DNA from 4 places in the Brevibacillus sp. FSL L8-0520 genome. Region 2 is predicted to be linked to each of the others. Evidence: predicted binding sites of a transcription regulator. Region 2 holds the regulator's gene; each other region holds the start of a gene.
The links. Region 2 encodes LexA, which represses DNA repair genes until DNA is damaged. Its sites were predicted from a motif close to CGAACATATGTTCG; they were not measured.
Positions count from the first base shown of each region.

Region 1: the regulator LexA is predicted to act here: its motif matches at 4,159-4,172, upstream of NSQ24_RS03020 (carbohydrate kinase).
Region 3: the regulator LexA is predicted to act here: its motif matches at 3,023-3,036, upstream of NSQ24_RS20865 (YolD-like family protein).
Region 4: the regulator LexA is predicted to act here: its motif matches at 5,949-5,962, upstream of NSQ24_RS00310 (ImmA/IrrE family metallo-endopeptidase).

Region 1 covers NZ_CP150171.1:532,202-539,943, reverse strand. Annotated here, with positions in the region: gene NSQ24_RS03035 (heavy metal translocating P-type ATPase) at 1-164, opposite strand, end outside; gene NSQ24_RS03030 (diguanylate cyclase) at 271-1,821, opposite strand; gene NSQ24_RS03025 (pseudouridine-5'-phosphate glycosidase) at 2,083-3,000, opposite strand; gene NSQ24_RS03020 (carbohydrate kinase) at 3,004-4,104, opposite strand; gene NSQ24_RS03015 (EamA family transporter) at 4,366-5,304, opposite strand; gene NSQ24_RS03010 (GntR family transcriptional regulator) at 5,414-6,100, shown strand; gene NSQ24_RS03005 (GNAT family N-acetyltransferase) at 6,100-6,585, shown strand; gene NSQ24_RS03000 (hypothetical protein) at 6,685-6,870, shown strand; gene NSQ24_RS02995 (MarR family transcriptional regulator) at 7,062-7,517, shown strand; gene NSQ24_RS02990 (FMN-dependent NADH-azoreductase) at 7,634-7,742, shown strand, end outside.
Region 2 covers NZ_CP150171.1:3,036,087-3,043,828, reverse strand. Annotated here, with positions in the region: gene NSQ24_RS15195 (MerR family transcriptional regulator) at 1-278, shown strand, start outside; gene glnA (type I glutamate--ammonia ligase) at 310-1,644, shown strand; gene NSQ24_RS15185 (DUF4269 domain-containing protein) at 2,457-3,050, opposite strand; gene NSQ24_RS15180 (DUF456 family protein) at 3,258-3,743, shown strand; gene lexA (transcriptional repressor LexA) at 3,929-4,552, opposite strand; gene NSQ24_RS15170 (LysM peptidoglycan-binding domain-containing protein) at 4,709-5,065, shown strand; gene NSQ24_RS15165 (DUF896 domain-containing protein) at 5,146-5,343, shown strand; gene crcB (fluoride efflux transporter CrcB) at 5,436-5,804, shown strand; gene NSQ24_RS15155 (UvrD-helicase domain-containing protein) at 6,008-7,742, shown strand, end outside.
Region 3 covers NZ_CP150171.1:4,226,666-4,234,407, forward strand. Annotated here, with positions in the region: gene NSQ24_RS20850 (ABC transporter substrate-binding protein) at 4-819, opposite strand; gene NSQ24_RS20855 (amino acid ABC transporter ATP-binding protein) at 855-1,577, opposite strand; gene NSQ24_RS20860 (cupredoxin domain-containing protein) at 1,914-2,294, opposite strand; gene NSQ24_RS20865 (YolD-like family protein) at 2,637-3,005, opposite strand; gene NSQ24_RS20870 (sigma-70 family RNA polymerase sigma factor) at 3,125-3,676, shown strand; gene NSQ24_RS20875 (hypothetical protein) at 3,652-4,776, shown strand; gene erpA (iron-sulfur cluster insertion protein ErpA) at 5,473-5,832, opposite strand; gene NSQ24_RS20885 (aspartyl-phosphate phosphatase Spo0E family protein) at 5,972-6,193, opposite strand; gene mqnE (aminofutalosine synthase MqnE) at 6,625-7,728, shown strand.
Region 4 covers NZ_CP150171.1:63,441-71,182, reverse strand. Annotated here, with positions in the region: gene NSQ24_RS00350 (PTS glucose transporter subunit IIA) at 1-81, shown strand, start outside; gene NSQ24_RS00345 (HPr family phosphocarrier protein) at 78-341, shown strand; gene ptsP (phosphoenolpyruvate--protein phosphotransferase) at 368-2,086, shown strand; gene nagE (N-acetylglucosamine-specific PTS transporter subunit IIBC) at 2,265-3,704, shown strand; gene NSQ24_RS00330 (hypothetical protein) at 3,732-4,649, shown strand; gene NSQ24_RS00325 (hypothetical protein) at 4,800-5,000, opposite strand; gene NSQ24_RS00320 (helix-turn-helix transcriptional regulator) at 5,063-5,281, opposite strand; gene NSQ24_RS00315 (helix-turn-helix transcriptional regulator) at 5,447-5,812, shown strand; gene NSQ24_RS00310 (ImmA/IrrE family metallo-endopeptidase) at 5,991-6,518, shown strand; gene NSQ24_RS00305 (helix-turn-helix domain-containing protein) at 6,578-6,895, opposite strand; gene NSQ24_RS00300 (DoxX family protein) at 7,035-7,457, shown strand; gene NSQ24_RS00295 (hypothetical protein) at 7,614-7,742, shown strand, end outside.

The DNA of each region.
Region 1 (7,742 bases), 2.5 Mb from region 2:
ATTTTTTCGGCGTCATAGACAACTGTCGATTTTTCCAGGGCGAGGTTGACGCTTGCGGACTCGACGCCTTCGAGCTTTTGCAGACCTTTTTCGATCCGAATGGCACACGCTGCACATGTCATGCCGGATATGGCGACTGTCGCTTCTTTTACTTTGCCGCTCATGTTGATTCCTCCGAACCAAATACCCATATGGGGTATATTTTTATTAGTATTCCCCTTACGTCTTTTCTTATCGCAACTTCAGTATACAGTACCCCCATAGGGTATATCAAGCGTTTTTTTCAAAAAAAAATTCCCCGCTTGTCCATTTCAGCAAAACGGGGTCTGCGAAGCCATCCGAACGCAGTTGCGCCCTGCTTTTTTTTGCTTCATAAAGAGCCTGGTCGGCTCGCTCTATGGCATTTTCCGGGGAGATTGCCTCGGCAGGCAGGAGCGTTGAGACGCCTACGCTCACCGTCACCACACTGCTTGCCTTTGAGCCGCTGTGCGGAATGGCCAGAGATACGATTCGCTCCCTCACATCCTCCGCTATTCCAAGGGCCCGATCTGCGTCTGTACCCGGCAGCAGCACCGCAAATTCTTCTCCACCATAACGGGCGACCATCGCTCCCTGAAGCTTCAGCGCAGATACGGCTGCTGCAGCTGCTCCTGCTGCTTCCCGCAAACACCTGTCTCCCGGTTGATGCCCGTAGGTATCGTTGTACATTTTAAAATAATCGAGATCAAACATAATGAGCGAGAACGGAACCCCACTCGATTGACATGCTTCCCACTCCGCGCGAATTCGCTCGTCGAAGCAGCGCCTGTTGGCTACGCCAGTCAATCCGTCCATATTGGTCAAATCGCGCAAAAGCTGGTTGGCTGACATCAGCTGCTCCTCTGCCCGCTTCCTAAGCGTAATGTCGCGAAAATGAATCAATTGGGCCGGCTCGCCTCGATAGGAAATCCATGTACTCGCCGTCTCGACATCGACCTCGCTGCCATCCTGGCGGCGAAACCTTGTCTCGATCAGATCCGTGACAGACTCCATATGCTTATGCGCATACGTATCGCGACAGGCTTCGGCTCGCCACTCCTCTTTCGTAAAGGTATACAGCGGTTTTCCCAGCAGCTGCTCCCTTTTTTCCAGTCCCAAAAGCTTTAAAGCAGCGTCGTTGGTCAACACAACTCTGCCTTCCCACACCACAAGGACTCCGTCTGGAGAGAGCTGCACCAAGCGCCGGTAGCGCTCCTCGCTCTCCTCAAGCTCGTAAAGCAGGTGATTGGTCCGGCGAATATACGTCATGACCAAATAACTGAGGATCCCCCCCATGAGGGATATTGGCCACTGATACATCGCCACTTGCATTAACAAAGATGTATCGGGAAGATTCATGTACAGAGAAGATGTGGCCACGACAATCCCGTAGAAGTTCAAAAGGATAATCCTGCTCGAGGGCTGCATTCGGAGATACGACAGGGCGCCACACCCGATTCCGATCAGGATGGCAAAAAATGCAGCAGTCAGCGAGGCGGCACTTACACCATACAATCCCACCCGTCCGACCGCGATGATGACGGCTGAAGCCAGGGCCGCAGGCATCCCTCCGAAAAAAGCTGACAACACAATCACTATATGTCGCAAATCCGCCACCACAGAAGGAGAGACTCTGATCGCATACAGCATCAGCAGGACACCTACCATGCCAAGCAAACCGCCATACACCAGACGGATGCGGATGGGGGACTGGGGTACGACCAGCTTTCCTTTGTAAATATGACCGATGATCAAGAAGCACGAAATCAAGATAGCCAGATTGGTACCGAAATCTTTTAACACACTCTCACGCCTTCTGCTTTCTTAGTATGCCACATGCGACCCCGTCACGGGCGATCAGCATGGCAGACGTACTCCGCTACATCATAAAGCTGCAAGGTTCACTTGTAAATGTTTTCGGACCCTCTTCCTTGAAATCGCAAGCCCGTTGTTGTCAGTTTGTCACCTTTTTGAAATGGCAAAAAGCCCTGCTCCTCCCATTCGGAACAGGGCTTCCCGCATTTGCTTTTGAGCCTTGCATATTCATTAGCCTTGCGTATTTATTTACCCTTGCTTTTTATGATAAGCGGCGGCAATCTGCGCAGCCACGGCTGCATTGTGCTTCACCAGGGCAATATTGGTTTGCAGGCTTTTGCCTTCTGTCAGTTCTTTTACTTTCGAGAGCAAGAACGGCGTTACCTTTTTGCCGGCGATTCCGTTTTCTTTCGCTTCCTTCAGCGCTTGCAGAATGACTGCCTCGATCTTGCCGTGATCAAGCGCATCCTTCTCCGGTACCGGGTTGGCGATGACAAGACCGCCGTCCAGACCGAGCTTCCACTTCGTATCCATCACGGTTGCGACTTCTTCTGGAGCATCCAGACGGAAATCGACGCCAAAGCCGCTCTCTCTTGCGAAGAAGGAAGGGAACTCATCCGTGCGATAGCCGACGACAGGCACCCCTTGTGTCTCCAAGTATTCGAGGGTACGGCCGATATCGAGAATCGACTTGCATCCGGCGCATACGACTGCGAGGCCCGTTTGCGCCAGCTCGGTCAGGTCAGCAGACACGTCCCAGGTGATTTCGCCTTCGCGGTGAACACCGCCGATGCCGCCTGTGGCAAAAACGCGGATGCCTGCCAGCTGGGCTGCGATCATCGTACCGGCTACCGTCGTCGCCCCGATTTTGCCGCTGGCGAGAATGTACGGGAAATCGCGTCGGCTTACTTTTTCAACGGATTTGTTCGTCGCGAACTCTTCCAGTTCACTTTCCGACAGCCCGATCTTGATTTTTCCGTCCATAATCCCGATCGTTGCCGGTACCGCGCCGTTGTCACGGATGATCTGCTCGACTTCCTTCGCCATCTCGATATTTTGCGGATACGGCATCCCGTGGGAAATGATTGTTGTTTCCAGGGCTACAACTGGCAAGTTATTGTCCAATGCATGGCGCACTTCATCTGTAAAAGTCAGGTATTGTTTCATCCGTTATCGCTCCTCTTCGTATTGGTTTATCGTTTGTTCCAGTTCCTCCGGCTTCAGCAGCGGCGATACCGAATACTCGGTCTGCAGCGTCAAGGCCGAAGCAGCCATGCCGAGCCGGCACGCTCTGCCCAGCGGCTCACCGTTTACAACCCCGTACAAAAGACCGGAGGCAAAAGCGTCGCCCGCTCCCGTCACGTCCACTACCTCTGTCGGGTAGGGGGCCAGCTTCTCCGCCTGGTCCTCCGATTGATAATAAATGCCCTGTTCGCCGAGCGTCACCACGACACTTTTCACGCCTCGTGCCCTGATTTTCCGGCACGCTTCTTCGCAGTCCTGCATGGTTTTGATCTCCATGCCTGACAAAAGCTCGGCTTCCTCTCGATTCGGCAGGATTGCTTCGACTCCGTCCAAACGCTCGGGCAGTTTTTCCGCCTTGGCAGAAGAAACCGGATCGACGAACAGCGCGATGCCCTCATCCCGGCAGCGTCCGATCACGTATGCCAAACAGTCTGCAGGAAGGTTCGTATCGAGGTAAACGGCCCGGGCGGCTGCGATATGGGACCACCGTTCCGCAAACATTTGCGGCGTGAGCGTATCGTAAATATCCATATTCGCCAGAGAGACGACCATTTCGCCTTCCTTGTCCAAAAGCGCCGTGTACGTACCGGTTCGCTGAGTGGGCAACCGCCACACCTGGCTGATATCGACCCCGTGCTTTTTCGTTTCCTGCAAAATCCAGTCGCCTTCCTTGTCTTCCCCGACACAGCTGATCAGCGAGACATTGCAGCCAAGCCGACCGAGATTTTCCGCGATATTGCGGCCGACCCCTCCGCATGATTCAGAGATGGTTACCGGATTCGATGAGTGGAGCCGCACTTGCTGCTTGGCCCGCGCTTTCCGGTCCAGATTGGCTCCGCCGATGCAGACGATCAGCTCTTCGTCGCGAAGAATATAGGCCCGTCCTTTGATTTCGCCGCGCTTGGTCAGCTGCGCGATATAGCCAGCCACCGCCGACCGGGAAATGCCCATCTTGTCAGCCAGCTCCTGTTGGCTGACGAACGGATTTTCACGAATGTAGCGGAGGATTTGTTTTTCTTTGTCCACGGCCCTCCTCCTTTCTGCCTTAGTAGCATTTGCAACTCGAACTGCTCCTCTTTACAAACAAAAGTTTATCACATAGACAAAAGTTTTCAAAGAGAAAATAATGGTGCCGCAAGAAAAAACGCATTCTTTGACCATCCGCGAAAAGATGGGCACAAGAATGCGCTTCTATAACGGCTATGCTGTGTTATGTTGCTTTTTTGCTAATCCATGGTTGATCGCTTTTGATCGCCTGCATTTTCCGACCTCTATGCCCGCCCTTTTTTACGATCCTACGGCATTCTGCAGCGCCGGCTCCTTCGCTTTTTCCCGATGGCGGGACAGGGCAAAAATCGTCCCGATAATGCACAAACCGCCGATCCACTCAAACATCCCGAACGACACATGCAGCCAAACAACGGTCGTAATCACGGCAGACAATGGTTCCGCGCAGGCAAGCAGGCTGGTTTCTGTCGGGCGGATATAGTTCAGACTGTCTACGTACAGATAAAAGGGAATCAAGGTCCCAAACAAGACGATGAAGACAACAGCCAGAACCGATGGAACCGACCAGATCATGTCAGTTGCTTGCCAGGGCTGTTTTGCCAGGCAAAGACCGATGCCCCCGATCAGCATCGCCCAGCCAAGGACGACTGTAGACCCCCAGCGCCCCAGAAGCGGCTTCGGGTATACGGTGTAAAAAGCAAGCGCCAGCGCCGAGGCCAGCCCCCAAATAACGGCGGCAGCGGAAATCGTCAGCTTCCCCGGATTTCCTCCCGTGATGAGCAGATACGTCCCCCCGAGAGCCAGGATCAGAGCCGTCACCTGTGCTGCTGAAGGCAACTGCCGAAGTTTGATGACGAGATACACAACCAGAAAAACGGGCCCCAAATACTGCAGCAGCGTCGCAGTCGCCGCATTGCCCGCTTCGATCGAGGCAAAATACGTATACTGGACCGCGAGCATGCCTGCGATCGAAAACAGCAGGAGCCGGGCCAAATCACCGCCGGAGAACAAAATCCGCCAAACATTCTGACGATGCGGCCCACATAATGACAGCGCGAGCAGGATCAATCCGGAGGCGAGCAACCGTGACGCTACCAGCCAATCCGTCTGAAACTGATAATGCTGCATGAGCGATTGGGCCACGGTGCCTGAGACTCCCCATAAGATCGAAGCGACAATCACCATTGTAAAGCCGCGGACGCGTAATGAAGAAATCATGGTGTTTTTTCTCCTCTCCCATCCAATATATTATGCAATATATCGCATTCTGCTGTAAAATACAAGAAGATGCTTCTTTTACCAAAACGCCTTCTAAGGAGGACTTGTCATGCCTCTTCCCCCCAATTTGCGAAAGGTCGAACGAACCTCCGCGAAAAACAAGGTATTGCAGCAGCTGCAGACCTGGATCATAGACGGTACCCTGCAGCCGGGCGAAAAAATATTGGATACGGAGCTGGCCGACGCGATAGGAGTCAGCCGGACGCCTGTACGGGAGGCGCTGCAAATCCTGGAGCTGCAGGGCTTTGTAGAGATGCAGCCCGGTGTGGAGACGCGAGTGACCAAGCTGGCTCCCGAAGACGTCCCCAACATCTACCGGCCGCTCATCGCCTTGGAAGCGCTGGCTGCGGAGCTGGTCGTGCCCAAGATCACCGATGCGGTGCTGGACGAATTGACCGAGCTGAACAGGCAGTTTTCCGAAGCGATCGAGACAAGCCAGTCATATGCCGCCATGGAGCTGGACGAGGCGTTTCACAAGCTGATCCACGAAACGGCCGGAAATACGTACATATCATCCTTTACCTCCCTCTTGCACATGCATTTGCGCCGGTTAAAATTTGTCTTCTTCCAGCATTTTTTGCCTGCCCGCACTTCAGTAGAAGAGCATCGTCTACTGATTCAGGCCCTCCGCGACAAAAATGCGGCGGCCGCTGTCGAAGCGATGACGCAAAACTGGCTCAGACCCATGCATGAGGTAGCACGCCAACTGGAAAAAGCAAACAAAGGAGACGACTGATGAATAGACCCTGGCTAAAGCTTTCCCTGATTGAGTCGAATGAAGAAAGAAAGGCATACCGCTCTCTTTTGCTTTTGGCAGATGACTGGGCCGAGGCCGTTGACCAGTACATGTACGAAGGAGAGCTGTATATCGCCCAGGATCAGCAGGACCAAGTGCTGGGCGTTTGTCTGATGCACGCTTTGTCCCCCGAGGAAGCGGAGATCAAGAACCTCGCCGTCCGGCCGGAATTCCGCGGACAGGGAGTGGGGAAGGCCATAATTGAAGAGCTTTGCAGCCGCTTCGCCTCCAAAGGCTTTTCACGGATCATAGTAGGCACCGCCAATTCCAGCATCGACAATCTGGCTTTTTACCAAAAGGCGGGCTTCCGCATGACAGAAATTCGCAAGGATTTTTTCTGTTCCTATCCCGAGCCCGTGATTGAAAACGGGATCCGGGCATGGGACATGGTCATGTTTGAACGCCCTCTGTCTGCATCTTGCTGAAAAAGTCTTGGAAGCTGTCCCCGCTTGCCGATTCCCCCGGCGAAAGGATGATTTGCTGTCCATCGGCACATACTACCGAAAAAAATGGGTGGGATGATGGTGTCGAATCAAACAGACGGACGATACAACAACGCGCAGGCAAAAGGCGAAGACAAGCAGGAAGGCGAGTTCTTCTACTTTGATCTGTCAGACGAGCACCATGAGAAGCTCTTGGAAAAGGAATTGAAGGAAGGTCACGAAAATCCTCTTGGACCTCTGGAAGAGGTAACAAAAGTGGAATATTAAAATCAACCTGGAACCGGCTCCGGCTATGAAAACAAATGGCCGGAGCTTTTTCCTGCTTTCCCTTTCTACATTTGATGCGGGATACGTTGCTGCCGTTTTGTCCGCTTCTTTGACAAGCACCACTAAGAGGTGTATAATTATCTTAAATTTGAGATATGTACTGAACTAAATCCTAAAGGGGGTGCACGCAAATGCCCGAAGAACAGCAACATCGTGACGACTCGCTTTTGCTGATGGTGGTTTTGGCCCGTGCCTATAACTGGGTAACGGCACATACCACGCGGGAAATCCGCCAGCATGGGTTGAATCCCACCGAGTTTGGCGTACTTGAGGTGCTGTACCATAAAGGTCCCCAGCCTCTCCAGCAAATTGGCGAAAAGATCCTGATCTCGAGCGGTAACATTACGTACGTCGTGGACAAACTAGAAAAGAAGCAGCTTCTGGTCCGCAAGCCATGTGCCGAAGACCGGCGGGTTATTTACGCAGAACTGACGGAAAAAGGTCAACAGTTTCTGGCTTCCATCTTTCCCTCCCATAAAATAGCCATTGAGCAAGCCGTCAGTGGCCTCAATCCGGAGGAAAAGAGAAGCGCAATCGAGCTGTTAAAAAAGTTGGGGCATTCTGCTCAAGAGCGCTTTCATAAATAAAAAAACATGGAAGTGTAAAAACTCTTGACAAGATCCTCGATACGTAATAATCTTAAAATCAAGATTTACTATTTCAAGGTTATATACTTTCCTTTTGAAAGGGGAATAAGAAAAGCATGAGTAAAGTATTATTTATCAAAGCCAACAACCGTCCCGTGGAGCAAGCAGTCAGCGTAAAGCTGTACCAAGCTTTCGTGGACTCTTATAAGGAGACCCATCCACAAG
Region 2 (7,742 bases):
AGCAGCGGCTTTTTTCTTTTAATGATGTCGACCGCTTGCTGGAAGTGAAGGCCTTGATTGAAAAAGGACTGAACATTGCCGGAATCAAACAGGTGCTTCAGCTGCAAGACCCTGTTCCGGAGCAGACGGAAATTACCGTCAGTTCGGAGGCCAAGCGGAAGGAACTTACCGAGCAAGAGCTTCATCAGCTCCTCAAACAACAAATATTTTTCAGCAACGCAAATCGCCCAAGCGAGCATGCGTTGATACGTGGAGAGCTTTCCCGCTTCTTCCACTGATACATGCATACGACTATAGGAGGAGAGAAACGTGAGCAAGTACACCAAAGAAGACATCTTTCGTTTGGCCAAAGAAGAGAATGTAAACTACATTCGCCTGCAGTTCACTGATCTGATGGGGATCATTAAAAACGTCGAGATTCCGATCTCCCAATTGCCCAAAGCTCTGGACAACAAGATGATGTTCGACGGTTCTTCGATCGAAGGCTTTGTCCGCATCGAGGAATCCGACATGTATCTGGTGCCGGATCTCGATACATGGGTCATTTTCCCGTGGGGGAATGAGCATGGAAATGTCGCTCGCCTGATCTGTGACATTTACAATCCAGATGGAACTCCGTTTGAAGGGGACCCTCGCTACATCCTGAAACGGGCGCTGAAAGAAGCCGAAGAGATGGGCTACACGAACTTCAACGTCGGACCGGAGCCGGAGTTCTTCCTGTTCAAGATGGATGACAAAGGCGAGCCGACCTTGGATTTGAACGACCAGGGCGGATACTTTGATTTCGCTCCGCTCGATCTGGGTGAAAACTGCCGCCGTGACATCGTTCTCACGCTGGAGAGAATGGGATTTGAGGTGGAAGCATCCCATCACGAAACTGCGCCTGGCCAACACGAAGTCGACTTCAAATACGCAGATGCCATCCAAGCTGCGGACCAGATTCTCACGTTTAAACTGGTGGTGAAAACGATCGCACGCAAGCACGGATTGCACGCAACGTTCATGCCCAAGCCGATGTATGGTGTCGCCGGCTCCGGCATGCACACCCACCAGTCTCTCTTCATCGGGGAGAAAAACGCATTTTTTGACGACAAGGATACCCTCGGCCTGAGCAAAACGGCGAAGCAATACTTGGCCGGTATTCTGAAGCACGCCCGCGGTTTTGCCGCCATCACCAATCCGCTGGTGAACTCCTACAAGCGCCTCGTACCGGGCTATGAAGCTCCTTGCTATGTAGCATGGTCGGCGAAAAACCGCTCTCCGCTTGTACGGATTCCGGCATCTCGCGGTATGAGCACCCGGATTGAGGTTCGCAACCCGGACCCTGCCGCCAACCCATATCTGGCTCTCGCCGTGATGCTGAAAGCAGGTCTTGACGGAATCAAGAACAAGCTTGAGCTGCCGCCGGCTGTCGATCGCAATATCTACATCATGAACGAGGCTGAGCGTGAAGCAGCGGGCATCGCCAGCTTGCCGGCTACCTTGAAGGACGCGATCGAATGCCTGAAGGCCGATCCGGTCATCTGCGAAGCGCTTGGCGAACACGCACTGATGCACTTCGTCGACGCGAAGGAAATCGAGTGGGATATGTTCCGCACCCGTGTAACGGAGTGGGAGCGCGAGCAGTATATGAATACGTATTAATATTTAGGGGAAAGAGTATTTGTATTTCTTTGGACCCTAAAAAGAAACAAAACTTGTTTAGTTTAATCTTAACTAGGTTTCAGCTTTATAAGTTAGATACGCCTTAAAGTAGATGGGAAACTTGCTTTCCTATTAACTTTAAGGCTTTTTTTATGAATTTATTTGACTAAAGTTGGATGGGATGCTGCTAATAAAGATAAACCCCCTTTACAATGCAAAATTTAGAACAAAATACCTAAAATATGTTTACAGATGTGTATATTAATGGTTAAATAAAAAATTATTAACATATTATTTGAGGGTTGGGTTTAATGAAATGCGGACTTAACCCAGCGTATGCACACTAACTCGGGTTTTTACAAAAATGATCATTTCTTTTCTGAAGTCCGTTTAAGAAATGATTATTGATAATAACGAGGTGATATTATTAAAAAAATTGCGATTTCCATTGTGTTGTCGACAATGATGATGATTTGGGTTTTTATTTTTATGATCTCAGATCTAATTCAACAATTGGATTTTGGGCCAAACAAAATTGTAATTACTGATTATCGAGTTCCAGGATTCTTTGAACCCGTTTGGCTTCCCATTTATGTTGGATTCGTGTACATTTTATATCAGTCTCTTAAAAAAAATCATGATTTGCCGTCTTCAACTGAAATCTAACCAATAAAAGGTAAAACGACAAATCTAGCAATCCAAAAAAGATGACTTCCGAAGTATCCAGAAGTCATCTTAATTTTATGCCCGCATAAGGACACACAAGTTGTCTGAGTTTACCATTATTCGTATTTCCGGTTTACGGCCGGCGTTTAGGTCGGTTTATTTGCCATCACTTGCTTAAGCTGTTCATTCGAATATCTTTCCAATTCAAGTAAAGCCTGATAAGGATCATCTCCGACAATCCCGTAATACAGAGCGAAAGCAGGCTCCGTTTTCAGCCCCCGTTCTTTCAAAGCCCGAATCTCTTTTGCTGCTTCTTGCCCAGACAGCTGGAGCAGCCGTGCTTCGATCATCATATGCCGGTAGGCGTTTTGCTCTGTGACAGGAATCGGTTGAGCAAAACACTCCAATTGAAAACCGCGATACCAAAAGGAAGCAGTCGCCGTAGGGATGTTGCGGATTTCTCGGCGGTCTTGTGTGAAATGGTCCAAATGCCCGTATTTTTCTTTCAACACATGGCCAAACCGATCCAGGTCGGCTGTCGTACAGATCAAATCAAGATCGCTGTCCTCAACATCAATATCGAGGGGGATCGTTCCGCACAGAACCGGTTGATACTCTTTGAGCCCATCAAAGATTCCCAAGCTGTCGAGGACTGCCCAGGCTTCCCGCTGCCGAGGGGTTCCTTTTTTCAGGTAGGAAGGGTCAAACCAATCTCGCTTCGTTTGAGAATGCATAGCCATTTTCTGTCCTTTCAGATTATCTTTCTTTTATTTGCAACTCTGCAGGGGAACAATGAGGGACGAGACCATCTATGTTCCGATTCGACGTTTGGCTTTACGACTCGCAGAAGAACCGAGTATATACAGGTTTCTGTCAAAATGTAGCGAGTCGATGGAAACGAAAACCGCACTTTATCGTATACCCTATACAGAAGGGAGTGTCAATGGATGGAGATCTTGTTGTGGATCGTGATAGCGGCCTTGTTTATCCTCAGTATTGCCGGAATCTTTTTGCCGGTCATTCCTGATACGATTTTATTGTGGGGCGGATTCTTGCTGTATCACTTTTTTATTGCTGATCCGGGTGCCGGACTTCCGGCCTCCTTCTGGTGGGGAATGGCGGTCTTAAGTGTTCTTCTCTACGGTGCGGATTTACTCACCAACATGTACTTTGTCAAGAAGTACGGGGGCTCCAAAGCGTCATCGTGGGCAGCTGCACTGGGGATTTTGCTCGGGGTGATTTTGTTCCCCCCATTTGGCATGCTGATCATGCCGTTCGTGCTGGTCGTTCTGGTGGAAATGCTGATCCAAAAGCAGCCGTTTGAACGGGCTGTTAAAGCGGGAGTGGGTTCGCTCATCGGTTTTTTGGGCAGTGTGGTCGTAAAAGTTGTTCTTCAGGTAGTGATGATCATCTGGTTCTTTGTCGCACTGTAAGTGGGATTCGTAGGAGAAGGACCGATCAAAGAATCGAAGGAAATGAAAAGAAGAGGCGTCCGCGAGGCAATCGCGAACGCCTTTTTTGCTGTCAGGGTGGAAAAGGAAAGCTTGTCGTAGTCGATTGCGTTTTTCAAAGAGTCCGCCATAAGGCATGGCTCATCCAAGCAACGAAATCTCTTATTCTAGTGAATCAAGCGGTACACGCCAATCACTTTCCCCAGAATCGTTACAGAATCCAGAATAATCGGCTCCAATGTCGCGTTTTCAGGCTGCAGCCGGAAATGGTTCTTTTCCTTGAAGAAACGCTTCACGGTTGCCTCGTCCTCTTCAGTCATGGCGACGACGATATCACCGTTATTGGCCACATTCTGCTGGCGAACGATCACGTAGTCTCCATCCAGGATGCCAGCCTCGATCATACTGTCTCCGGACACGCGCAGCATGTACACCTTGTCCGATGTCACGATGCTGTCAGGGAGTGGGAAGTAATCCTCCACCTGCTCGACAGCAGTGATCGGCTGACCCGCAGTCACCTTTCCGATCACCGGTACGCGTACAACAGATACGTCAAAGTCGTCTTGAAAGCGCTCCTCTTCTTTCAGCAGCTCAATCGCGCGGGGCTTGGTAGGATCGCGGCGGATGAGCCCCTTTTTTTCCAACCTGGCCAGATGGCCGTGAACAGTTGAACTGGATGCCAGACCGACAGCCTCCCCGATTTCACGGACAGATGGGGGATAACCCTTGTCCCTTACTTCTTTGCGGATGAAATCGATGATGGCTTGCTGTCTATTGGATAGCTTGGACATAGACCACACCTCTATCTTCTCGAACATGTTTTCTATATTATACCATGGGATCCTGCGTTCGACAAACATAAGTTCGTTTTTTTCTTGACATGAACAAGTGTTCGCATTATGATGAGAACAAGAAGATAGAACGTACGTTTGCAGGGGGATGAAATAATGAGTACAATGACTGTATCTAATCGCTTCGCCAAAGAAGAAAGAAAAACTGCTCGTTTTGGCATTACGCGTGGACAGGCCATTCTGTTTTTTGCCGCTTTCACTCTCTTTTTTTACACTTTGACAGAACTAGTGTTCGCTTCTGGGGATCATACGGTACAACAAGCTCAAATGATCCAACCAGTAAAGGAAATCGTCGTCCAACCGGGAGACAGCTTGTGGGAGCTGGCGGTCACCTACAAGAGTGACCCGAAAATGGATGTTCGCGATATGGTATATGCGATTCAAAAATTGAACAAGCTGGAAAGTGCCATTATTTATCCAGGCCAATCGATTCAAATTCCTGTCGGGAATTGACAAGCTGCAGCTTTCCCTTGCTTCGTTGCCGAGATGTGATATAATAGAGCGGCATTCATTGAAAGCGAGGGGAAACGGCTTTGGTATCAGACGCGGAAATCAAACGGATCAACGAGTTGGCCAAAAAATCTCGTGAAGCCGGGTTGACTGAAGAGGAAAAACAGGAACAGAAAAAACTGCGGCAAAAATACATTGATGCTGTGAAAATGTCGCTTCGCTCCAATCTCGAATCGATCCGCTACGTGGAAGACCTCGAGGATAACAACCCCAAACACTAAAACGCACCATTTGACATAAAAAGAAGACATCCATGCTTTTTGCCTGGATGTCTTTTTGTTCCATACAAAAAAGGAGAGAAGGGGGGATTGCCATGATGGCATGGCTGGCTGTTGCCGTAGGAGGAGCCGTCGGTTCATTGCTACGCTATGGTCTCGGTCTCGCAATGAACCAACCCGGATTGCCGGCGGGGACATGGCTGGCCAATGTCTCCGGTTCTTTTCTCATCGGACTGCTCTATGCGTGGGGAAAGGAAAAAGGATTGATGTCTTTGGAGATGTACCTTCTGTTTACAACCGGGCTGATGGGGGGATTTACTACGTTCTCTACCTTTTCGCTTGAGGTGGTAAGCTTCATCGGAGATGGGCAGATCGGCAGAGGGCTGTTCTATGCAGGCGCCAGTGTTTTGGCCGGCCTTCTTGCTTGCGGTTCAGGGATCTGGATCGGCAGACAAGTGTGGTAAACAGGCAAGATATAGCGGGATAAGACGGGCAGGCGTCAACGAGAACAAAAGAGAGCCAATCCGGAAGCAACATCAAATCAAAGAAGAGGGCATTGGAAGGCTACGAGGAAACAAAGAAGAGCCCGTGCCCGGAAACCATGTGGAAATAAAACCGGACTTCTCCTTGCGATGCTGAACCTGACAATTTGGAAAGGAGGATATAAATGACTGTACAGCACCCGGACTACGAGCATGAACAGAAGAGACTCGATGAAACACGCTCTATTATCCAAAAGGAAGTGGACACTCTTCGGAAAGAGGTTAAAGAGATTACGGACGATTATGTGAAACAGGTCGTCAACTACAAAAAAGGAAAAGAGCTTCGCTACCTTGAGGACCAAGGACTGGAAAAGCCGTATTTTGGACGAGTGGACTTCCTGAAAGACGAGACATACGAGTTGGACAGCGTATACATAGGAAAGAGGGGCATCGTTCGGAGCGACACATTCGATTCAATTGTCGTTGACTGGCGTGCTCCCATTGCCAGTTTATATTACAGCGGCGAGAGCAAGGATGCGTACTTCCGCAGCGGCAGGGAGATTGTGCGAGGCGAAGTCCGCCTGAAGCGAAATTTTGCCATTGAGGACGGGAAGATTACAGGGATATACGATGGAGCGCTCAAAGAGACGATTCATCGCGAAGTTGGCCATCCGGATGAATTTTTGCAGGAAGGGTACATCGATGAGTTCCTGGCAGCCAACCTGAATCAGACGAACGACAGCAGATTGAAGGATATCGTAGCGACGATCCAGTCGGAGCAGAATGACATTATTCGAGCAGACAAGGATCGCCCGGTTGTCGTTCAAGGGGTGGCCGGAAGCGGCAAGACGACGATTGCGCTGCACCGGCTCTCCTATTTGATCTACAATTATCAGGACTCGATGATGTCAAAGAGGTTTATGGTTTTTGCACCAAACCGGTTGTTCCTTACGTACATTTCAGAGGTTCTTCCCGAATTGGGAGTGGATGACGTTCAGCAGGCGACATTCCTGGATTGGGCTTCCAAGCTGGTCAAGTCCATCCTTCCAAAAGGCTGGCGGATTCTGGACCCGCACAAGCCCCTTCAGTTGTTCTTTGAACAAGGACAGAGCGATGCCGAGCGTCGGACGGTGCTGCATCGTCTTCGGTTCAAGGGCTCGCTCGCTTTCCGGGATGTACTCCAGCAATATTTGCTGTTTGTAGCGGAAAACAGGGTAGCCTACAAAAAATTAAGCTTTGTCTACAACAGAACCAAACATGTTTTTACGATTCCGGGTGAGACCATCCGTCAGCTTTTTGCCGAACAATATGCCCATCTGCCATATCGTCGGCGAATGGAAGCCGTTCGAAAGCACGTTAAGCAGGACATCAATAAACAGTTGTTCGCCCATCTGCGAGAGAAGCGAATTGATCTGGATAAGCAAGCGTTGGCTAAATATGAGAAAATGATTGATCAGCTTCTGGACAAATACTTTTCCATTTTTCCTGAACTGGATGTCTTCTCGTCGTACCGCGAAATGTTGACCGACACAGCTTTATTGAAAGAGCTGACAAAAGGGGAAGTCAATGGCGAGGATATCGAGGATATTTGCCGGTCGTCTGCAGAGATATTCGAAGCGGAGCGGATCGAGCCAGAAGACGTTGCGCCGCTGATCTATCTGCGGCATCTGATCGAAGGATTGGAGCAGGCCGACCACTTTGACCACAGTGTCGTTGATGAAGCACAGGATCTCAGTGCGTTGGAAATTGCGGTGATCGGGCTTGTGACAAAGAGACATTCTTTGACGGTAGTGGGAGATATCGCGCAGGGCATCCATGCATACAGGGGATTGCAATCGTGGGAAGAACTGTTGGAGGGAGTTTTTCAGCAGCCGCGGGGGGTTTACTACACACTCGCGCAGAGCTACCGTTCCACAATCG
Region 3 (7,742 bases), 1.2 Mb from region 2:
GGGTTATTCACTTCCCAAAATGTTGCGTCCAAACCATTTCTCGCTGATCTTCTGATAGGTGCCGTCCTTGATGATCTCGTCCAGAGCCTTGTTCACCTTCTCCAGCAGCTCTTTATCGTCCTTGCGCAGCGCAATCCCCTGATTGTCATGGCTGAGCGGCTCCCCGACATCCTTGATCTTGTCCGGCACTTCCTTCATGTAGCGGAAGCCGACCATCTGATCCGTGATCACCGCGTCCAGGCGGCCTGTCGGCAGATCCATCAATGCCGTGACATCGCTGTCATACGTCGTGATGTTGCTTTTGTCTGTCAATTTCAGCGCCTGCTGTTCATAGCTGGATGACTTTTGGACACCGATTCGCTTGCCTTTCAAATCGTCGGCTGACTTGATCGAGTCGTTGCCGGCCGCGACGAAAATTTGAGCGCCGGAGCGATAGTATACGTTGGAGAACGCAACGGCTTTTTCCCGCTCAGGCGTAATCGTCAAGCTGCCGATGACCGTATCGTATTTCTTCGCTTGCAGCCCCTGGATGATCGTTTCAAACGGGTTGGTGATCGGCACGGGGTTCATCCCCATTTTTTCTGCCAGCGCCTGCCCGATCTCCACGTCGAAGCCCATCAGCTCCCCGTTTTCTTTAAAGTTAAACGGCTTGTACACACCGCTCATCGCGTACGTAAAGTCTTTCTTGTTCGGGTCTTTGGCCCCCTGTTCCCCGGCTGTTCCCCCCGTGCTCTGGGACGTTCCACAGGCCGACAATACGAGCGAGCCAAAAAGCAAGGTGGAGAGTACCCCCATCGTCCATTTCTTTTTCATTTTCATCGTGATGCCCCCTTTTATCGTTGTCTTTCCTTGCTTTACAAAATGCTGTTTAAAAACTGTCGGGTTCTTTCCTGCTGCGGGTTGGTAAAGAAATGCTCCGGCTCCCCTTGCTCCAGGATCTGCCCGTTGTCCATGAAAACAGCCCGGTCGGCCACTTCGCGGGCGAAGCCCATCTCGTGCGTGACCACGACCATCGTCATGCCTTCCTTCGCCAGCTGCTTCATCACCTGCAGTACCTCCCCGACGAGTTCGGGATCGAGCGCCGAGGTCGGCTCGTCAAACAACATGATTTTCGGCTTCATCGCCAGTGCCCGCGCGATGGCGACACGCTGCTTTTGTCCGCCGGAGAGCATGTCCGGATAAACGTCGGCCTTGTCCCTCATTCCCACTTTTTCCAGCAGGGCGTACGCTTCTTCCCGCGCCCTGTCGGGGGGAGTCTTTTTTACGTGGACAGGCGCTTCGATCACGTTTTCCAGGACCGTCTTGTGCGGAAACAGGTTGAAGTGCTGAAAGACCATCCCGACTTCTGTCCGGAATTTGTTCAAATCCGTCGTCTTCGGGTCGATCCTCTGGCCGTTGACGTGAATCTCCCCCTGATCATGCATTTCCAAAAAGTTCAGACATCGCAGCAAGGTACTTTTTCCCGAGCCGCTGGCCCCCAGCAAAACTACCACTTCTCTCTCGCCCACCTGCAGATCTACGCCTTTCAAGACGGTAAGCGAGCCAAACGACTTGTACAAATTTTTCACTTCAATCATTTTTGTGCTTGCCCCCCTTCCGGTAATTCGTGGTGAATAATCAAATCATGAAAATGCATACATATACTTTTCCGAATTGTGAAAATAGTTTCTGTTTTGATTATATTTACTCAATAGCATTCTGTCACCCTTTTTTTCGCAAAAAAAGAAAGGCTCGTCTTTTCGGGACAAATAAGCCTTTCCAGTTGGGACTGTATTCTCTATGCATCTTTGAAACTATTTTGCGAGCAACCGTCCAGGCCAAATGCGCTGTATCAACAAAAAACACCCCGACCGAAAGCGGCCGGAGTGTTTGGGTTTTGTTATTCAAATCGTTGCCGGCGCTTTGGCCAGTTGTTACTTCACGACAAGCTTGGCGATCATTTTGCCGTGGTCAGGTCCGCAAATCACGTTACAGAAGATCTTGTACTCTCCTGCTTTGTCGATGGTCATCGTTTTGCTGCCCTCGTTTTGGATATCTACATCCAGGCCTTCGATGCCGATCCCATGGAAGCCCTCAGTCGATTTGAAGTTGATCGTGAACGGCTCTCCTGCTTTCACCTCGAAAGATTCCTGGTTAAACTTCCAGTTGCTAGCTTCGATGTTGATTGCGTTTTCAGTGGCTGCTGCAGGCGCTTGTTCGCCTCCTGCCGCTGCTTCTTTTTTGTCTCCTCCGCAGCCCGCAAGCATAGCGGAAATGGCCACTGCCGAAATCAGTAAACCCCACGTTTTTTTCATAAGGCACCCTTCTTTCATGCAATTTCTGCAAGTTCTACAATTTCATTATAGCGAAAGAAGGCCGTCCAAAATCTGGCAGTCTGTGAATGAATCTTGACGAACCTGAGAACGATTGGTGAACTTTGGCAAAAACTAGGAAAGCCCTTACCTTTTACTATGTTTCCCTGCTCTGCGACAGGAGAGATATAGAAGACGGTCATTTCGGGAAAGCACTTCCAGCGAAAGGGCTGTCCCTGAGCCGAAAGAAGAGAGTGAGCCTCAAGATTTGATCGCAAATCAAGTTCGACACAACTTCACGAGTTTCTTCCTTATTATGGCAAACCACGCACTGAGCTGTACATCCTAAAAGCTCGCCCTTTTTGTTTTAACGACGCGCACCAGATCTTCAACCCCGATCCACTGCGCCTCCCAGTCGTTGACCAGCTTGAATTTCTTTTGTCCCACATCGATATTCCGCACGACCCCCCAGGCTGTCTCGACCACTCCCAGTCCCCCGGCTGTTTCGCGAAACCAGGAAACGGTGATCGCGTAGTCGTACTGCGTCGAATCGTAGACGCGGAAGCACATTTCGCCAAAATCGTCTTCGTCCACGACCGGGCGTCCAACAAGAGGCAGCGCCGGGCTTTCCTCGCCGCCTTTCGTCAGCGACAACGCGTGTTTCAAAACTGCCATCTCCATACTTCCTGAAAAGTCTTCGATGTTCTTAGCCATTCCGGTACCCTCCAACAGGAACATTTGTTCTTATTCTACTCCTTTTTTGCGAATATGCAAATGGAGGATTTTGTAGCGCTCTTGCCCCCAGCTTCGTCAAATAAGCAATGAGCAAGGAGGTGATTCCCTTCGAACCGCTAGCCAAGAGAAGAGAGCAGGTCATCAAGGAGTGGGTGGCCACGCACCATGCCCTGGTCTTTCGAACAGCCTATTACTATGTAAAAAATAGAGCAATCGCCGAGGATTTGACCCAGGAGGTGTTCGTGAAAGCCTTTCAAAAATTTGATTCCTTTCGGGAAGACGCCAATCCGAAGACCTGGCTTTACCGGATTGCCATAAACACCGCCAAGGATTATTTGCGATCATGGAATCATCGGCATCTTTTTTTTACTTCCGTTTTTTTTGAAAGGAGCTCCTCTCAGTCTATCGAGGAGCAGGTTATGCAGCAGTTTCAAAATGACGAGCTGGTCCAAAACGTCATGGGGCTTCCGACCAAATACAGGGAAGTCATTGTGCTCTACTACTTTGAAGAGATGCGAACGCCCGACATTGCCGAGCTTTTGGGACTGAAGGATTCAACAGTGCGGGTCAGGCTTTCGCGAGGCTTGGAAAAGCTGAGGCAATTGCTGAAAGGAGGAGATCAGGATTGGACATCCTTGACCGACAGCTGAAACAACGAAAGGAACTGGTACACGACTCGCTCAGACTGACCCAGGAGGAAGTGTCCCGGCTGGAGCAAAGAACGCTCGCTTCCCAAGCAATGGCTAAAAGTGGAAAAAAACGATTTCTTGTCCGCACATGTGCCATAGCTGGCGTCGCGGCAGTGGCCGCCATCCTTCTTTGGGCCGGTCCGCTCGCTCAGCTTCCGGAAGAAAATCCAAGCCAGTTGGTTTCTCCTCCTGTGACGACGCCCAATCACCAGCAGACGCCAGCCCCTGCACTGCCCGAAGCACCCAAACAGACTGTCGCCTGGCAGACAGAAGCGGATAAACTGGCTTTTTACCGCGTATTTTCGCTCGGCATGACCTATGACGAAGCAAAGGCGCTCTTCCCCGAATTGGGAGAACTGCAGCCGCTTGGGGGAATTGAAAGCCTGGGTGCGGACGGCTTGCAAGAAGCCTTCATGCCCGTCACCTTGGGAGACGAGCAGGTACAGCTGACGCTCTCTTTTGAACACGGCTTCCTCTATGCTGCCCGATACCAGATCGAAAGCAAAGACGAACAGAGGATCATGCAGAAAAAAGCCGAGCTGGAGACGTTCTATGCAAGCGATTTTGGCTCGCCAAAAGAAGAAGCGCTTGAATCGGGAACGAGTTCGGCATGGAGCCCCTTCTTTGGGCTCGGTCTGACGAAAAACTGGGACGGCCGCTACATCCTCATCTGGGGGCTGCAAGGAGGTGAAGAGGCATTGGAGGAGCTATACCGGGATCGAGAGTTTACCGTCCAGGAAGCGATTGAGCGGGCGCTGTCGGAGCAGCCGGAGTTTCCTGCCCGCACAGGTGAAACCAGGCAAGTCCGTGTCGAAGGAATACCCGAGACACTGGCAACCACCAGCCTGCGAACGAAGGTCAAGCTGCAGACGAGAGACAGCTATCTCGTTACATTTGAACGGATGTGGACGATTCAGGGTGGCGACAATCGCCAAATGACGATCCCTAGCTACTGGACCTACGAGGTAACAGAGAAACAGGTGAAGCTGGTGGACAGCTATGTTGCAGATCGAGAGGTGATGGAGTATCTACATGCTGCTGCGCCCCCGCCGAAAGGCTGATCGCAGCTCGTGGGGTGGCTTGCTGAAACAGGAAAAGGCGCGTATTCGCGCCCTACCCTTTCTCTATATGTCTTTGAGATCGATGACGTAATAGTGAAACTCGGCAACAGCTTCAAAACCTATCGACTGATAGAGGTTCAAAGCACGCCTGTGATGAGTGACCACTCCCAGACGAACCTGTTTGCAGCGCTCTGCCAGGAGTTTCCCTACACGCGCAAGCATATCATGGCCGTAGCCTTTTCCTTGGTATTGCGGGAGGACGCAAACACTACATTCAATGAGAGTCAAGGGGTCCTGTAAGGTCTTCGTTTAGAGGTTATAAGACTGCAGGAGCAAAACGATATTCTACAAAAAACGGACTCGCGTGAAACCTTTACATTCTTAAAAAATTTCCCAGCAAGTAAAATAGCAAAACAAGTGTAACGATGGTTGGAACCAAGGTGATTCTGTTCCATTTGTACTTATGCGAAAGCACATAGCTCCAGATAACAAAAACAATCGCCACACTTAGCATTGTGATCATGTAGATCATAAGATTCAGATTCCCCTCCCCTGCAAGACCGATCTTTTCCTTTTGCCAACCGGACATGTCGTAGAGATAGATCTGCATGATTGGTACAAAAAAAACTCCCTGGGCAATGCATCCAGCTTCTGCATATGCCCAAGGAGGTCTCTCGTTTCAGCTTTTGTCTTTCCTTAGTCGTCGCACTTCTCCGCTTTCCCCTCAGCCAGCGCGGTCTTGAAAGAAGAACCGCAGCCGCAGGAAGCGACCGCGTTCGGATTATGAATGGAAAACCCTCCGCCCATCATCGATTCCTTGTAGTCGATTTCCGTGCCTTTGATATATAGGTAGCTGTCTTTGTCGACAACAATCTTGACTCCATTTTGTTCAAAGGTTTGGTCGCCTTCTTTGATTTCCTGATCCCAACCCATCCCGTAGGTAAAGCCACTGCACCCACCCGGGCGGACACCTACGCGCAAAAACAGGTTAGGGTTGTTCTCTGCCGCCAGCATTTCTTTTACCTTCAGGGCGGCTTGCTCGGACATGGTAATCATTCGTTTCCCTCCTTGTCAGCCGTTGTTACTATGATGCGGCGTTCTCCTTACAGTATACCGAAGAAGCACCTGTGCTCTCAAGACTGCGCTGCACTTTGGCGGGCCCAAAAAGGCAGCAAAAAAAGAGGGTTGCCCCCTCTTATGCAAAATAGGCCTTTTTATCCAAAATATAAAAGCAGTAGGACTGCTTCTTTTTACCTACCTTGGACAGATTATGATCCATTTGGTTCAGCTCGTTGTGAAGTTGATCAATCTTCTTGCTGTATTCCAGTACTTCTGGATGATCCAACCCAAACTCTAACCCCATACTAACCATACGCTGTCGAAGGAGTTCAATTTTTTCAAGCAAAACGTCCCGCATTGCTGAAGCTCCTCCTAAAGATCATTAAGGCTTTCGTACCTTTATTTTACAAGATGATAAGACATTAGGCAAACAAATTTTCCTTTTATAACCATGAAAGATCTGGAAATTTGGCGACATTTGTTATATTTTTACAAACAATACTTCTCAAAACTTCTCATATTGTTCCCCTTCCTGAAGAGGTTTATAATATAGGTGCTTTTGTTATCGTGAGGAAAAGGGTAATCATTGATTACAGATCACCAGACTGCTCATGTGAAGAGTAGAACTATTGTCGTTGCTTACGGGGCGCTGATTGTGGACGCTCTCGCTGAACGGAAGGCTTCATCTGGAGGAGTGTTCCTTGGCTTTTAGTGCCCGGCAGAGACTGATACCCTTTCGAACAACATCACAGGATTGCGAGTAATTCTAGCTGAAGGGAAGTGTTTATGATGGCACTCGACACCCTTGTTCTTCAGGACAAAAATTTGTCCACAGTGGCCAACAAGGTAATTGCCGGTGAACGACTTACATTGGAGGACGGTCTCACCCTTTTTAATTCTACTGATTTGCTGACGATCGGCCAGCTTGCCAATCTGGTCAACCAACGGAAAAACGGAGACAATGTTTACTTTATTCAAAACCTCTACATTAATCCGACCAACGTCTGCGAGGCTCATTGCAAATTCTGCGGGTTCCGCCGCGACTTGGGCGAAGACGGCGCTTATACGATGAACACCGAAGAGCTGCTTCACTATGTAGAGACTCGCTACCACGAAGGCATCCGCGAGTTTCACATCGTCGGCGGCCACAACCAGCATGTGCCGTTTGATTACTATCTCGACAACATCCGCACGCTGAAAAAAGCGTATCCGCATGTCACGATGAAGGCGTACACCGGTGCCGAGATCGAGTTCTTTTCCCGCATCTCTGGCCTGTCCATCCGTGAAGTGCTCGAGGAGCTGCGCAAGGCCGGAGTGGAAAGCTTGACGGGAGGCGGCGCGGAAATCCTGACCGAGCGGTACCGCATGAAAATGAGTCCGGAAAAGGCATCGACAGATATGTATCTGGAAGTGCACCGTACTGCCCATCAAATGGGTATGAAAACTCACTCCACCATGCTGTACGGATCGATCGAAACATTGGAAGAACGCGTGATCCACATGCTCCGCCTGCGTGAATTGCAGGATGAAACCAACGGATTTTTGGTATTCATCCCGCTGGCGGTCCAGCCGATCAAAGCGACAGCCGGCATCAAACGCCGCAACTCTGCTATCGACGACCTGAAAACAATGGCGATCAGCCGCTTGATGCTGGACAACTTCCCGCACATCAAGGCTTACTTCATCAACATCGGCACCCAGCTGACCCAGTTGTCCCTGACCATGGGGATGTCCGATGTGCACGGAACGCTGATCGAGGAGCGCATCAGCCACTCCGCCGGGGCGCTTACACAGCAAGCGCTTACTGTCGATGAGCTGGTCTGGCTGATCAAGGGCGCCGGCAAACGCGCGCTGGAACGCGACACCTTCTACAATGTTGTCAAAGAACACTAAACGAATACGCTGTT
Region 4 (7,742 bases), 2.4 Mb from region 2:
AAAAAAGTCGTGTCAACCGGTAGCGTGCGGGCAGGCCAGGAGCCTCTCATGCAGGTGATCGTCAAAGGAGGAGCATCATGATTCGTTTTGACGTACATGTCACAGCCGAGGGTGGCCTGCACGCTCGTCCTGCAGCCCTCTTGGTCAACAAAGCAGGACAGTTTCAATCCAAAGTCACGGTGATCAAAGATCAAAAGAAGGCGGACGGGAAAAGCATTCTCGGCATCATGACGTTGGGTGCTTCCCTGGGAGACCGGCTGACATTTGAAATTGAAGGTGCGGACGAAGAGCAAGCCGCTGCCGCGCTCAAGGAACTGTTCGATAAGCAATTCGAAAGCTAATTGATGAGCCAGGACGGTGAACCAGTATGTTTAAAGGAATCCCGGTCTCGGCCGGCATCGCGATAGCTCCAATCGCCAGACTGACGGCCCAGCCTGCGGTCGCGGCAAACGATGAAAAGATTGATCCCAGCCGCAAAACGGAAGAATGGCAATGCCTGGAGCAAAGTATCGAGCTGGCCAAAGAACAGCTATCCCAACTGAAGGAAAAAGCGTTGGATCAGCTGGGGCCTGAGAAGGCGGAAATCCTGTCTGCCCATATCGCCTTCTTGGATGATCCGTCATTTACAGGCGAAATGAAAGCCCGCATCGAGAACCAACTCTGTTCGGCCCAGGCCGCAGTCCAGCAGGTCGCCGGGGAGTTTGTCGCTTTGTTTGAGGGCATGGACAACGACTATATGAAAGAACGGGCGGATGACATTCGCGACGTCAGCCGCCGCCTGCTGAAAAACTTGTCGGGCGGTGACAGCCATTCCATCGGTTATCCTGAAGAACCGTTCATCCTGGTTGCCGAGGATGTCACCCCTTCGGAAACGCTTCAGCTCCCGCTCAGCCATGTCAAAGGCATCGCCACTGCAAAAGGCGGCCCCACTTCTCACGCCGCGATCCTGGCCCGCTCGCTTGGCATTCCTGCCGTAATGGGCGGCGGAGAGGCATTTTTGACTGCTGCGGAAACAGGCAAGCTGATGATTCTCGACGGCGCTACAGGGGAGTTGTTTCTCGATCCCGATGAGGGACAGCTCGCCTCTTTCCGGGAAAGGGCGGAACAGGAAGCGGCCGACCGGGAAACGCTGGAGGCATTGAAGGATTTGCCGGCTGTCACACTGGACGGTCATCGCGTGCATGTCGTGGCCAACATGGCGGTTCCCGAGGAAACAGAGGCACTGGTCGCGTCCGGTCTCGATGGTGTCGGACTGTTCCGCTCCGAGTTCCTGTTTATGGACCGGTCCAATCTGCCGGATGAAGAAGAGCAATTTACCGCTTATCAGCGCGTGGTCTCCGCGTTTCAAGGAAAGCCTGTCATCATTCGGACGCTGGATGTAGGGGGAGACAAACATCTGCCTGCACTGGCTCTGCCCCGGGAGGACAATCCTTTTCTCGGTTTCCGGGCTATCCGCATCTCGCTTGCTCGGCCGGAGCTGTTCCGCACCCAGCTAAGAGCCTTGCTTCGGGCGAGCGCGTACGGCCGCCTCCTGATCATGTTCCCGATGATTTCTCATCTGGAACAGCTTCGCGAAGCCAAGCGGCTCCTGGAGGAGGTCAAAGCAGAACTGCGGAAGAGCGGAACCCCGTTTGACGAGGAGATCGCCATCGGGATGATGATGGAAATTCCCGGCGCTTGCCTTCAGGCGGACGCCTTTGCCAAAGAGGTGCAGTTTTTCAGTATCGGAACCAATGATCTTGTTCAATACACACTGGCTGTAGACCGCATGAATGAGAACATCGCCCACCTGTACAGCTACTACCATCCGGCGGTTCTGAGACTGATCTCACACGTCATCAACGCCTCCCACCGGGCAGGGATCTGGACCGGGCTTTGCGGGGAAATGGCCAGTGATCCGCTGGCAACCGAGCTGTTGTTGGGAATGGGGCTGAATGAGTTTAGCGGAGCAGCAGCCGTCATGCCGAAGGTAAAGGCGCGCATCCGCAGCACCACGATGGATCAGGCTAAACAGGTAGCACGGCACGTACTCTCGCTTTCCAGCACAGAGGAGGTCTACTCCTATCTACGCGACAAAACAGAATAACCTGTTTTGTCCCTGTCTCTTGTAAGCGCTTGCAGTCATATGCATTTTCCTGTAGCTGTCTTTTTAGTCTCGTCAGGCAGTCCGATTCTCCGGTACGCCCTGCTTTTGTCCATCCATTATCACTTTCTCACCGGAGAACGGCTTTCTGATATACAACATTCAACAAGGAGGTATTATTATGCTAGCTTTTCTGCAACGGATTGGGAAAGCGCTCATGCTCCCAGTCGCGGCATTGCCGGCGGCCGCACTTCTGGTTTCCTTCGGGCTTCTCGACTACGAGAAGAACATTCCGCTCGGTGCGACGGTGGGAGGCTTCCTCAATCAATACGTAGCTCCGTTTCTCCATGCGGGAGGTTTGGCCATCCTCGACAACCTGGCCCTGATATTCGCTGTGGGTGTCGCCATCGGTCTGGCAGGCGATGCGGTCGCGGCATTGGCGGCGGTCATGGCCTATCAGGTGCTGGTCGGCATTTTGGCTAAAGTGCCGGCTGCGATGCCTTTCATCGACGATAACGTCGTGCTGAAAATGGGCGTTCTCGGCGGTATTTTGGCCGGTGCGATTGCGGCATTCTTCTACAACAGGTATCACGACATCAAGATGCCGGATTGGCTCGGGTTTTTCAGCGGCAAACGCTTTGTGCCAATCATCACCTCGCTCAGCATGGTCGTGATCGGCCTCGTTCTCGGGATGATCTGGGCTCCGATCCAGAACGTTCTCGATATGTTTGGAAACTGGGTGGTCAGTCTGGGTGCGATCGGGTCCGGAATCTTCATGTTCTTCAACCGTCTGCTTATCCCGTTTGGCCTGCATCACGTACTCAACGCGATTGCCTGGTTCCAGATCGGCTCGTTTACCGATGCGGCCGGCAACGTGGCTCACGGGGACTTGCACCGCTATTTTGCCGGTGACAAAACAGCCGGGATGTTTATGGCCGGTTTCTTTCCGATCATGATGTTTGCTCTTCCCGGCGCAGCATTTGCCATTATTCATACGGCTAAAAAAGAGAAGCGCAAAATGATCGCCTCGGTTTTCATGAGTGCGGCGCTCGCTTCTTTTCTCACAGGAATCACGGAACCGCTTGAATTTGCTTTCATGTTCGCGGCACCATTGCTGTACCTGGTGCATGCTGTTTTGACCGGACTCTCCGGTTTCATCGTGACGTCTCTGGGCATCAAGCACGGATTCGGCTTCTCGGCCGGTCTCATTGACTATCTGGTCAATTTCCACTTCTCTACAAACGCGTGGCTGATCATCCCGATCGGTCTTGCCTTTGCGGTCGTCTACTACTTCCTGTTCCGCTTCATCATCGTCAAATTCAACCTGAAAACGCCGGGACGGGAAGATGATGAGGAAGAGACTGAGAAAAAGGCGGGGAATACGTCCATGCATGATAAAGCCCAGGCCGTTCTCTCTCTGATCGGCGGCAAGGAAAACGTAGTCAGCGTCGACGCGTGCATAACACGTCTGCGTCTGGTGCTGAAGGATGACAAGATCGTCAATGAAAAGGGATTGAAGGATCTGGGGGCTGCCGGTGTCATGAAGCTGGGACAGGGCAGCGTGCAAGTGGTTTTTGGCACTCAGTCCGAGGTGCTGAAGGACGAAATCAAGAAACTGTAAAACAGATGAAGGGCTGGAAGAATGCCAATGAAACGTTTGTTGGATTGCACGGCGTCCGACTTTGCGCGGATGTCGGGACAGGATTTGAAGCAGTCGATCAAAGCCTCTGAAGGCCGTGTCCTGGTAGCCGAGGTCATTTCCGCCTTCACTCCGCTGTATCCGAGCGTGAGCAATGCTGAGCTGGCAGCTTCTTTTGGGGCCGACATGATCCTGCTCAATTTCTTTGACGTCTTTTCTCCTCATGTCGAGGGATTGACAAGCGCAAAGCCTGAAGAAATAGTCCAGGACCTCAAGCGGCTGATCGGAAGGCCTGTGGGGCTGAATCTGGAGCCGGTCGACCCAGACGCCAGACAAGCGGAGCAGCTCCACTCCCTGCCTCCTGGCAGACTTGCTTCTGCCAAAACGTTTGCCGCTGCCAAAGATCTCGGTTTTGACTTCATCTGCTTGACCGGAAACCCCAAGACAGGGGTTACCAACCGGGAAATCCGGGAGGCAATTCAAACAGCCCGGACAGTGATGGGAGCAGAGATGCTGATTATCGCGGGAAAAATGCATGGAGCCGGCGTGGAAGGGGAAGCTGGCGGTGATTTGGTCGCAAAGCAGACGATCATCGATTTTATCGAAGCAGGAGCGGACATTATCCTGCTGCCTTCCCCCGGCACAATTCCCGGCATCACTCTCGACTCGGCAAAGGCCATGGTCGATACAGTTCATGCCCACGGAGCTTTGGCTCTGCTCGCGACAGGAACCAGCCAGGAAGGCTCCGATGAGGCCACGATCCGGCAGATCGCGCTTGCCAGCAAGATGGCAGGTGCCGACCTATACCATATCGGGGATGCCGGGTACAACGGAATCGCCATCCCGGAAAATATCATGCACTACTCGATTACCGTGCGCGGCAAGCGCCACACTTACGTCCGTATGGCTTCTTCTGTATTGCGGTAACTCGGCTTTCGGCTAAACGATATGGGCCCAGCGTATGAAAGCTTGCTAAAAACAGATGCAAGACGACAGGCAGCGATTGATCACGCCGAAGCATGCCGAAGCGGTTCTTTCACGGGGAGAACCGCTTTTTTCTGTAAACTGACATCCATTCTATGTTCGGATACACTCTCTTTTCCGCTCGATGTTTGGACAATCTGCAGGTCCTCCTGTTATCTGCTTTTCAAACCGCTCCAGACGGCTTAGAAATTCTCCGCAGGCAGATTCACTCCTCGGTGCCATCATGGCCAGCTCATACGCAATTGTTCGTTTCCATATATCCAGCTGCTTCCGATTCGCTTCGTGAACGTCCACCTCTCCCACCCCTCGCTACATCGTTAACGAAATCTCTTTCCTGCAATCGCCACTCCATTTTGCTATAACAGCAAAGTCAGACAGATAAATAAATCTCGCAGCTGGCATTTCAACATACGTGTCAGCACGGGAAGGTGATTGGCTTTAAAATCGTACTCCCCCTTTTCGTACTTGAGGTACGTAGACGCATTCTTGAACCCTAAAGCGGCAGCCATTTCCTTTAGGGTAATGCCGATTTCCATCCTTCTTCGTGCAATGAAATTCAGGTTTATCCTCTCCAACGGTAAACCCCCTTTTTTTGCCAAATAAGCAAAATGTTATTATCCATATCTTACCTTTTCATTTTCAGCAAAGTCAAGCATATCCTTGTCATTTCAACAAACCGCTATTTTCCATTATGGAAAATTGGTAGAATAGTATTGCTATGATGGAAAGGTTGTGACACTATGTCAATCGTCGGTCAACGGATCAGATACCTTCGGGAAAAACATAAATGGTCCCAAATCCAATTGGCCGAAAAATTGGGCATTCACAATACCGTTCTTTCCCGCATCGAATCGGGCGAGAAAAAAAGCGTGGATAATCACCTGATATCCAAGGCTGCTGACGTATTTTCGGTTACGACTGATTTTCTGCTCGGAAAAACGGAAAACCCTACTCGCAATGGGACATCGCAAACAACCGGGTCAGATGAGCACATCTCCTTTTTTGACCTGGAGGGGCTATCCGAAACGGAAATTGATGAAGTGAAGAAGCATATCGAGTACCTCAGGTGGAAGGCGCTGCACGGTAACAAAGGAACAAACAAGTAGCAGCGGTCATCCACAATTGTCCTGCTCTGCTCGAATATAAAGCTGGAAAAAGCCGCAAGCATTTTTCGTTGTGATGGCCGCCTTATTTCTGTGCCAGGCAACATTGCACCCTGCGGCATTTTTTACACCATGAAAAGGAACATACGTTCTCTGTTGTTTCGGAAGGGGGAATCACCACATGCTCTCTCATTACCGGCAAACGGATTTGGAACGCTGGTTGACCCAAATATATGCGGATGTTGGCATCAGTCATTGTGGCGACCTGCAAGAAAGGCCGCTGGCCGAGATGCTTGGCATCGAATTGTACTACCGTCCCTGCCCCTCGATGCGTTATGAATCCGGCAATTACCGCAGCATTACGGTCAATTCAACCCTGCCAAGGCCTGTTCAGCGCGAACATTTTTTTCATGAGCTGGGCCATATTTTACGGGGGCATACCGGGAAGCAGCACCAGATGAATCCCGCTTTTCGTCAGCTGCAGGAGGCGCAAGCCGAGCAATTTGTTCTCTATGCGGCCATGCCTTTCTTTCTCCTGGCGCCCCTGCTTCTCGCCTACCGTGAATGGGTACCGTCCTCGGTCTTGTCGATGGAATTTGGCGTGACAAGGGAACTGGCTGACAAGCGTATTGCCCAGATTAAACGGCGAATTATTTCTGAGGGAATACGAAGGGGAGGAAAAACGAGGAAAAGGAAAAGTGCTCAATGAGAAACCGCGATGTATGCAAACAAATAAAAAGTGCCGGAGAAAATAATCCGACACTTTTTTTATGTTAATTCGATCCAGGCCTGCGACCATTTCTCGATCCCCAGTATGACCGGTTCCAAAGCAAGCCCTTTTTCCGTTAGCGAATATTCCACCCGTACCGGGGCAGAATCTGTATACACGTGACGATGTACCAAGCCTTCTTTCTCCAAATCCTTCAGCCGCTCAGACAAAAGCCTTCCGCTGATCGGAAGCGCCTCTTCGATGGCACAGAATCGCTGCGGTCCGGAAAGCAGCTGATACAAGATCAAACCAGTCCACCGCTTGCCCAAGAGCTGCATTCCTTTTTCAAACTTCGGACAGAGAGAGGACTGCTTCATAGTAATCACCTCGATTCAATTCCAGTATAACGCTCTTTTGAAAATCCTTCAAAGTGTTGACGTGTTATAATTATTAATTTATACTTACTAACGAAATGTAACCTAATTACTATATTGAATAACCGTAGGATGTCACTTTATGGAAAGACAATTTGATCAACGTACCGAGTGGGGGCTTTTGCTCTTGCGCGTGGTTGCAGGTATAGCGTTTGTCATGCACGGAATGTCAAAATTCCAAATGGGACTCGATCAGGTTGCCGGTTGGTTTGGCAGCATGGGTATTCCCGGCTTTTTCGCTTATGTCGTCGCGTTTCTTGAGCTCTTGGGCGGAATTGGCTTGATTTTGGGCATTGGCACCCGAATTTTGGCAGCTCTGTTGGCAGTCGTGATGGCCGTCGCTACGATCAAGGTGAAAATTGCAATGGGCTTCCTCGGTGGGGAAAGTGGTCCTGGATATGAGTTGGATCTGCTTCTATTCTTTATCCTGCTGCTTTTCGTTCTCTCCGGACCGTCCTTCTATTCCCTCGACCGCCTTTTGTTTCAACGCCGTTCAAGCAAATAAAGACCGCAGCATATTGCAAAAACCGAATGGTGCCGGGACGATCCGGTCCATTCGGTTTTTTTGCGCTCAGTCACCAACTTTTGACCGGAACTTCTCTACAGGCGGCATGTTCTTGGGCCCGGGTACACATGATAGTAACGATGAGGAGGTGAGTCTATGATGCCAAACCAAAACAAGCGCAGCAACATTATCTACCACCCTGAAACCGAGGTGCCCGCAGGTTCGATTGACAAGCGGAAAGTGGTCAGATCCCAACCAGACGAGCAGTATCCGATTCCCCGTGCA